2 regions of the Frankia sp. CeCAU1 genome follow, and region 1 is predicted to be linked to the other one. Evidence: riboswitches for the same ligand, from Rfam matches in the RefSeq annotation. Region 1 holds a riboswitch; the other holds the start of a gene.

Region 1 (4,207 bases):
GCTCGTCGGACTGCCGGCGCATGAGCGGCTGCGGTTGGGGCTCGCCCGCACCTTCCAGGCGCTGGAACTCTTCGACAGTCTGGAGGCCGGGGAGAACCTGGCCGTCGTCACGCCCCGGGCACCCGGACCCGCGACCGGGCCAGACCCGGCCCGGTCGCTCGGGCTTGCCACGATCGCCGATCGCCTGCCGTCGACGCTCTCCCACGACGAGCGGTCCTCGGTGGCTCTCGGCCGCGCCCTCGTCGCCAGGCCGAAGGTCCTGCTGCTGGACGAACCGGCCGCGGGTCTCGACCCGGCCGCCCGCCGGACGCTCGCCGACCGGCTGCGCCGCATCGCCGCCGACGGCATCGCCGTGCTGCTCGTCGACCACGACGTGAAGCTCGTCTTCGACGTATGCGACCACGTCCTCGTCCTGGACGGGGGCCGCGTCGTCGCGCGCGGTCGATCCGCCGAGGTGCGCGCCGATCCGGCGGTCCGCGCTGCCTATCTGGGCGGTGGTGAGCCCGACGGCGGCGACCGCGCCGGGACCGCCCCGGGACCCGGGCCCGGCTCGGCCTCTGGGTCCGACTCCGTGCCTGCCTCCGACTCCGTGCCTGCCTCCGGGTCCGTGCCCGCCTCCGGGTCCGTGCCCGCCTCCGGGTCCGTGCCCGCCTCCGGGTCCGTGCCCGCCTCCGGGTCCGTGCCCGCCTCCGGGTCCGTGCCCGCCTCCACCCCGGCGCCGGCCCCCGGCCGAGGCGGGGGCGATCTGCTCGTACTCGACCGGGTCACGAGCGGATACGACGGAGTTCCGGTGCTCCGGGACGTGTCGCTCACCGTCGGTGCCGGGGAGATCGTGGCGCTGCTCGGAGCGAACGGCGCGGGCAAGACGACGCTGATCCGCACGGCGGCGGGGCTGCTGACGCCGTCGAGGGGACGGGTCAAGGTCCTCGATGACCGGTCGCGCCGGGCCGCGCCGAGCACACTCGCCCGCCGGGGGATGGCGGTCGTACCGCAGGGACGAGGATCACTCGGGCGGTTGACCGTCCGCGAGAACCTGCGCCTGGCGGCCGGCCGGCGCTCATCCGGCGAGATCGGGCGGGTGTTGGACTGGTTCCCGGTGCTGCGCGGCCTGCTCGACCGGTCGGCCGGAGAACTGTCCGGGGGCGAGCGGCAACGGCTCGCGTTGGCCGTCGCTCTGGTGCGCAGACCGCGTCTGCTGCTGGTGGACGAGCTGTCGTTCGGCCTGGCACCCGGGATTGCGCCGCAGCTGCTCGCCCTGCTGCGCACGATCGCCCTCGAGACGTCGACCGGCGTGCTGCTGGTCGAGCAGTTCGTCTCGCTCGCGTTGCAGGTGGCCGACCGTGGCTACGTTCTCGACCGGGGCCGGATCGCGCTGTCGGCGAGCGCGGCGGATCTCATCGCGCATCCCGAGCTCATCGAGACGGCCTACCTGGGCGGGAGTTCCGGGCCGGCGGCGGCCCCGGACCGCTGAGCTGGTCCGGCGTTCCCCGCCACGCAGAGAAACCGGGGTCCGGCGGAACAGGGCTCTTCACGTCGCCCGATGGTGTAGGGCATGCGTCGGATGAACCGGAAGGGGTGGCGAGCGGGCCGGCGGTGTCTTACTGTCGACAAGCGTCGAAGTTGATCGCGGGAGCTCCGCCAAGGGGCTGAGAGGGCGGCTGGGGCCGCCGACCGCAGGAACCTGTCCGGGTAATGCCGGCGTAGGGAGTCTTACATGGTGTCGCGTACCGACCGTTCGTCCTCGTCCACCTCGAAGGCCGTCACCTCGTCCCCGTCCACCTCATCCTTGTCGTCCGCCGCATCCTCCCCGTCCGTCTCGTCCTCGTCCTCCTCCTCGTCCGTCTCGGCCGCGGGGATGACGGCGGTCTCGACGGGTCCGCTGACGGGCAGCCGCAAGACCTGGCTGGTCGGAGCGGATCCCGATCTGCGGGTGCCGATGCGGGAGATCGTGCTGACCACGGGTGACACCGTCGTGGTGTACGACACCTCCGGTCCATATACCGATCCGGGGGTGACGATCGATGTGCGCCGGGGTTTGCCGGCGACGCGGGACAGCTGGATCGCCCAGCGTGGCGACACCGCGCCGGATGAGCTGCGGACCGTTCCCGGGACCGGGGCATCGGGTCCTGGGACGCCCGGTTCTGGGACGCCCGGTCCTGGGACGCCCGGTCTCGGCGGGACGGATCTCGACGGGCGGGTGCGAGTGCCCCGTCGGGCGGTGCTGGGACGGCCTTCCATAACCCAGCTGGGCTACGCCCGCCGCGGTCAGATCACTCGGGAGATGGAGTTCGTCGCCCTGCGGGAGGGTCTTCCCGTCGAGACGGTGCGGGCGGAGATCGCCGCGGGGCGGGCCGTGCTGCCGGCGAACGTGAACCATCCCGAGTCCGAGCCGATGGCGATCGGCCGTGCGTTTCTCGTAAAGATCAATGCGAACCTCGGCAACTCGGCCGTTACCTCCTCGATCGAGGAGGAGGTCGAGAAGATGGTGTGGGCGACCCGCTGGGGCGCGGACACCGTGATGGACCTCTCGACCGGGTCGGACATCGCCCTGACCCGTGAGTGGATCATCCGTAACGCGCCGGTGCCGGTCGGGACCGTGCCGATCTACCAGGCGTTGGAGAAGGTCGGTGGCCGGCCGGAGAAGCTGTCCTGGGAGGTCTACCGGGACACCGTGATCGAGCAGTGCGAGCAGGGTGTGGACTACATGACGGTCCACGCGGGGGTGCTGCTGCGCTACGTGCCGCTGACCGCGCGGCGCAGGACCGGGATCGTCTCGCGCGGCGGCTCGATCCTGGCCTCCTGGTGCCTGGCCCATCACGAGGAGAACTTCCTCTACACCCACTTCGCCGAGCTGTGCGAGATCTTCGCCGCGTACGACGTCACGTTCTCTCTGGGCGACGGCCTGCGGCCCGGGTCCATCGCGGACGCGAACGATGAGGCACAGCTCGCCGAGCTCGCCACCCTGGGCGAGTTGACGCAGGTGGCGTGGGAGCACGACGTCCAGGTGATGATCGAGGGACCCGGGCACGTGCCCATGAACAAGATCGAGGAGAACGTGCAGCTGCAGCGGGAGCTGTGCCACGACGCGCCGTTCTACACCCTCGGGCCGCTGACCACCGACATCGCCCCCGGCTACGACCACATCACCTCCGCGATCGGGGCGGCGATGATCGGATGGGCCGGTACCGCCATGCTCTGTTACGTCACCCCGAAGGAGCATCTCGGCCTGCCCGACCGGGACGACGTCAAGGCCGGCGTTATCGCCTACAAGATCGCCGCGCACGCCGCCGACCTCGCTAAGGGTCATCCCGGCGCGCAGGCCTGGGATGACGCCCTGTCGGACGCCCGGTTCGAATTCCGCTGGGCCGACCAGTTCCACCTCGCGCTCGACCCCGACACCGCACGCGCGTTCCACGACGAGACGTTGCCGGCCCCGGCCGCGAAGTCGGCGCACTTCTGTTCGATGTGCGGCCCGCACTTCTGCTCGATGAAGATTTCCCACCAGGTGCGGGCACACGCGGGCGGGGACGGGCTGGACCCGGCCGGGCATGGCGCGGACCCGGCCGGCGACGAGGCGGTCACCGCCGGCCTGCGCGAGAAGGCCGCCGAGTTCAACGCCGCCGGCAATCGGATCTACCTTCCGGTGGCCAACTCCTGACCGCTGTGGCCAACTCCTGACCGACCGTTCCGACGGGCTTCCGCCGGTCAGCGGCGGGCCCCGTCGGGCGCAGGGGGCTCAGCGGGCGCAGCGGCCCCGGTGGTCCATAAAAGCTATCTAAAAAAGATATCTAAGACGATTACTTTGGCGAGGGAGTAACCTCTCAAGAGGAAGTGGAGTGGTTATTTGGGTGATCGGCTCGAGGGGAGGTCTCCGATGAACCCGGACGTGCTGATCGGGTTGGGCGATCATCCGGTGCTGGACTTCGTCAACAGCCTCGCCTTCTCGGCGGACGGCCCGATCGAGTTGATCGCCGATGGCTGGAGCTACCTGCGCTGGCTCCAGCTCACGGGGCTTGTCGGCACGGCCGAACGAGAGGCGCTGCCTGCCCGGTTCGGATCCGAGGAGCTCGACCGCATCGCCGTCGCCGCGGTCGAGCTCCGGGAGTGGCTGCGGCCGCGCATCGGCGCCTGGGCGGACGGCAGCTCCACCGTGCCGGACGAACCCACGCTGTCGCGACTGAATGGGCTGTTGGCCACCGACTGAAGC
Region 2 (4,207 bases), on a different contig from region 1:
TTGGCCTCCTCGAACGACTTGCCGATGATGTCGGCCGGCACCGGCTTCGCCGCGGGGCCCGTCGAAGTGATCACGATGACCTGGTCCTTCGGCTTGAGCGCGGTGCCGGCCCCGGGGTTCGTACCGATCACATGGCCCGCCGGCACCGTGTCACTGGACTGTGGGCTCAGGCCGCCGAGGGTCAGGTCCACTTCGGCCAGCCGGGCCTTGGCCTGGGTCTCGGTGAGGTTCGCCAGGTCCGGCACGCGTACCGTCGCGGGCCCGGAGCTCAGCCGCAGGGTGATGAGCGCGCCCTTGTCGACCTTCGATCCGTCCCGGGGATCCTGCTGGGCGACGTGGCCGACCGGTACCGTGGCGCTGGCGACCGGGTCGAGGTAGGTGAACTGGAAGCCGGCGTCGCGCAGCATTTTCTCGGCGTCGGATCTGCTCAGGTTCGTCAGCAGCGGGACCTCGGTCCCTCCGCCGGACAGGGAACGGAACGCGAGGATCCCGAGCAGCAGGACCAGGACGGCCACGCCACCGACGACGACCGGGATGGGCCCTCGGGAGCGTGGCGATGCGGCGGCCCGCCGCCGCCCGCGCCCGCCACCGCCCCCGAGATAGGCCGTGGCGGTCGGCGAGGGCGGGGAGGCGGATCGATAGAGCGCGCCGGTGCCTGGCCGGCCCGGCCCGGCAGCGGCGAACGCGCGCTCCGCGGCGGCCCCCGGCCCGGCGCCCCGGGAGTCGTCGTAGTCCTCAGCCTGGAACGGCTGGGTGTACCCGGGATCCTGGGTGTACCCGGGCTCCCGAGCCCCTGAAGGCCGCTCGGCCAACCCGATCCGTTCGATCTCGCCGGTGAACCCGCTCGGGTAGGCGTCCTGCGGGGGCAGGAACGGCTCGATGCGCCGCAGCTCCGCCAGCAGTGCCGCACCATCGACCGGCCGGCGCGCCGGGTCGCGGGCGGTGGCCCGGAGAACAAGACCGTCCAGCTCGGCGGGAATGCCCTCGATCATGGTGGACGGCGCCGGCACGTCGCCGTGGACCGACTGGTAGGCCACCGACATCGGGGTGGCGCCGCTGTGCGGGAGCTGCCCGGTCAGGGATTCGAAGAGCACCACACCGGCGGCGTAGACGTCGCTGCGGGTGTCCGCGACGCCGTGGGTGACCTGCTCGGGGGCGAGGTACCCGACAGTGCCCATCACCACGCCGCCGGTGAGTGCCTGGGTGGGCTGGCTCACCGGACGGGCGAGGCCGAAGTCCGCGACCTTCACCTGGCCGTCGTCACCGAGCAGGATGTTCTCGGGCTTGATGTCGCGGTGGATGATGCCGGCGGCATGCGCGGCGGCGAGGGCCTCGATCACGGGCTCGATGATCTCGATGGCCTCGGTGACCGGGAGCCGACCCCGGGCGCCCAGGTGCTGGCGCAGCGACCGGCCGCGCACCAGCTCCATCACCAGGTAGTTGACCAGACCGGCGGGGATGTGGTCGGAACCCTGGTCGAGGATGGAGACGACGCGCGGGGTGTTGAGCCGTGCCACGGCCTTGGCCTCGCGATGGAAACGGGCGACGAACTCCGGGTCGTGATTGAGAGTGGGATGCATGACCTTGAGGGCGACGAGCCGGTCCAGCCGGTTGTCGTGCGCGACGTACACCGTCGCCATCCCACCGACGGCGAGCCGTTCCTGCGCCGTGTAGCGGCCGTCGAGAAGCCGACCTACGACGGGGTCGGCCACGGTGGCATCCACGAGGGAGAGTTTACGATCGTTGTCGAAGGATGCCGCTACCGAGCTCCGCGAGGTTAACCCGGATACGTCGTTCGAGCGAGAAGTACCTCGTCGCGCAGCATGGTGTCCACCGGGTGAAACCCGGGTGCCCACATTGAATCGGTTCTCAAGGTCGCGATGATCGTCGACGGGCGTGGATCAGTGTCGCAGATCGGCGTCGCAGACCGGCGTCGCGGCGGGACACCCGAAGCCGCGGTCAGGAAGCAGCGGTTACACTGTCGATTGCTCCGGGGAGCCCACGGACGTGGGCTGAGAGGCTGGCCAGTATCCCGTCGGCGACCCGTATACCCGATCGCGGTCATGCGCGCGTGGGGAGGATGAAAGATCGTGTCGCAGCACCCCCTACGTCCTGCCGGCTCCCGTCCCGGCGATTCTCCCCCCGCGGGTTCCTGTCCCGATGGCCTCGCGGGTGAAGGTGCCGCCGTCGGCGGCGGGGGTGGTGGTGAGGCCGGACCCGGTGCCGCGGGGGCGGACGATCTCGTCATCGCCGGGCGGGCCTACGGCAGCCGGCTGCTGATCGGCACCGGGAAGTTCGCGAGTCACCAGGTGATGCGGGACAGCCTCGTCGCATCCGGTGCCACCATCGTCACCGTGGCGCTGCGCCGGGTCGACATCGGCCGGATCGGTGACGGCGACGTTCTCGACTTCATCCCGCCGTCGATGACCCTGCTGCCCAACACCTCGGGCGCGGTGGACGCGGCCGAGGCGCTGCGGCTGGCCCGCCTCGGGCGGGCGGCGACGGGCACCGGTCTGGTCAAGCTGGAGGTCACCCCGGATCCGCGCACCCTGGCGCCGGATCCGCTGGAGACCCTGCGCGCCGCCGAGCTCATGGTGGCCGACGGCTTCACGGTCCTGCCCTACTGTTCGGCCGACCCGGTGCTGGCCCGCCGGCTGGAGGAGGTCGGCTGCGCCACCGTGATGCCGCTGGGCAGCTGGATCGGCTCGAACCGCGGGCTGCGCACCCGGGACGCGATCGAGGCAATCGTGGCGAGCGCCGGGGTGCCGGTGGTCGTGGACGCCGGGCTCGGGGTGCCCTCGGACGCGGCCGAGGCGATGGAGATCGGCGCGGCCGCGGTGCTGGTCAACACCGCTATCGCGGTGGCCGCCGATCCGGCGCGCATGGCGCGGGCCTTCGCGCTCGCCACCGCCGCCGGCCGGTTGGGTTTCCTGGCCGGCCGCGGGGCCGCCGGCCCGGCCACGGTGGCGTCCGCCTCCTCCCCGCTCACCGGGTTCCTCGGCGCCCACCCGTCACCGGCGTCCCACCCGTCACCGGCGTCGCCCGTGCCATCGGCGTCCCCGGCGGCGGTGGTGGGCGAGGCGTCCAGGTGAGCGCCCCGCCAGGGGAGTTCGCGCGCGAACTTGCCGGTCACGACCTGGCCGGGCTGTCCGCGATGTCGAGGCGGGCCACGTCCGCCGAGGTGGACACGGTGCTGCGGCGGGTTCGGCCCGGATCCGGTGGGTCGGCCACCCCCCGGATCGGCCTCGCGGAGCTGGCGATCCTGCTCTCACCCGCGGCCACCGCCCGGTTGGAGGAGCTGGCGATTGCCGCCCGGGAGGCGACCCTGCTCCGGTTCGGTCGGGCGGTCCGGCTGTTTGCCCCGATGTACGTGTCGAACGCCTGCCTGTCGTCCTGCACCTACTGCGGCTTCGCCAAGGGCCTGCCGGTGGTGCGCCGCACGCTGGACCTCGAGGAGGTGGTGGCGGAGGGACGCCTGCTGGCCGACCGGGGGTTCCGTCATCTGCTGCTCGTCTCCGGCGAGCATCGCGTCGAGGTATCGGCCGACTACCTCGTCGCGGTGGTCGAGCAGCTACGGCCGATGTTCCCCTCGATCAGCATCGAGACCCAGACCTGGTCGGACGACACCTATGCCCGGCTGGTGCGTGCCGGGTTGGAGGGAGTCGTCCATTACCAGGAGACCTACGACCGGGCCCGCTACGCCGAGGTGCACGTCGCCGGCTGGAAGCGTGACTACGACCGGCGGCTGTCCTCGTTCGAACGGGCCGCGCGGGCCGGGGTGCGCCGGCTCGGGATCGGCGCGCTGCTCGGGCTCGCCCCGGACTGGCGCGCTGACGTGCTCGCGCTGGCCGCGCACGCCTCCTTTCTCTCCCGTCGCTACTGGCGGACCGAGGTCTCGATCGCGCTGCCGCGCATCAAGCCGAGTGCCAGCGGGTTCCCGCCGGTCGTCGTCGTTGGCGACGCGGAGTTCGTCCAGGCGTACGCGGCCCTGCGCCTGTTCGAGCCGGACCTCGCGCTGTCGCTGTCGACCCGGGAGCCGGCGGTGCTGCGCGACGGGCTCGTCCGCATCGCCGTGACCACCATGAGCGCCGGCTCCTCCACCGAACCCGGCGGCTACACCACGCCCGGCACGGCCCAGGAACAGTTCTCGATCTCCGACGAGCGTTCGCCGGCACAGATCGCCGCGATGCTCGCCGAAGCCGGGTAC

The links. Region 1 has a riboswitch for thiamine pyrophosphate ahead of thiC (phosphomethylpyrimidine synthase ThiC). Riboswitches for the same ligand answer to the same signal wherever they lie in the genome.
Region 2: it holds a riboswitch for thiamine pyrophosphate, as region 1 does, so the genes downstream of both, AC08OO_RS02490 (thiazole synthase) here and thiC (phosphomethylpyrimidine synthase ThiC) in region 1, are expected to answer to the same signal.

Annotation. Positions count from the first base shown of each region.
Region 1 is NZ_CDWWXA010000004.1:81,501-85,707, forward strand. Features, by position in the region: gene AC08OO_RS01805 (ATP-binding cassette domain-containing protein) at 1-1,471, shown strand, start outside; TPP riboswitch at 1,617-1,724, shown strand; gene AC08OO_RS01810 (hypothetical protein) at 1,711-1,959, opposite strand; gene thiC (phosphomethylpyrimidine synthase ThiC) at 1,856-3,658, shown strand; gene AC08OO_RS01820 (ABATE domain-containing protein) at 3,875-4,204, shown strand.
Region 2 is NZ_CDWWXA010000007.1:1,810-6,016, forward strand. Features, by position in the region: gene pknB (Stk1 family PASTA domain-containing Ser/Thr kinase) at 1-1,724, opposite strand, end outside; TPP riboswitch at 1,982-2,095, shown strand; gene AC08OO_RS02490 (thiazole synthase) at 2,091-3,092, shown strand; gene thiH (2-iminoacetate synthase ThiH) at 3,089-4,207, shown strand, end outside.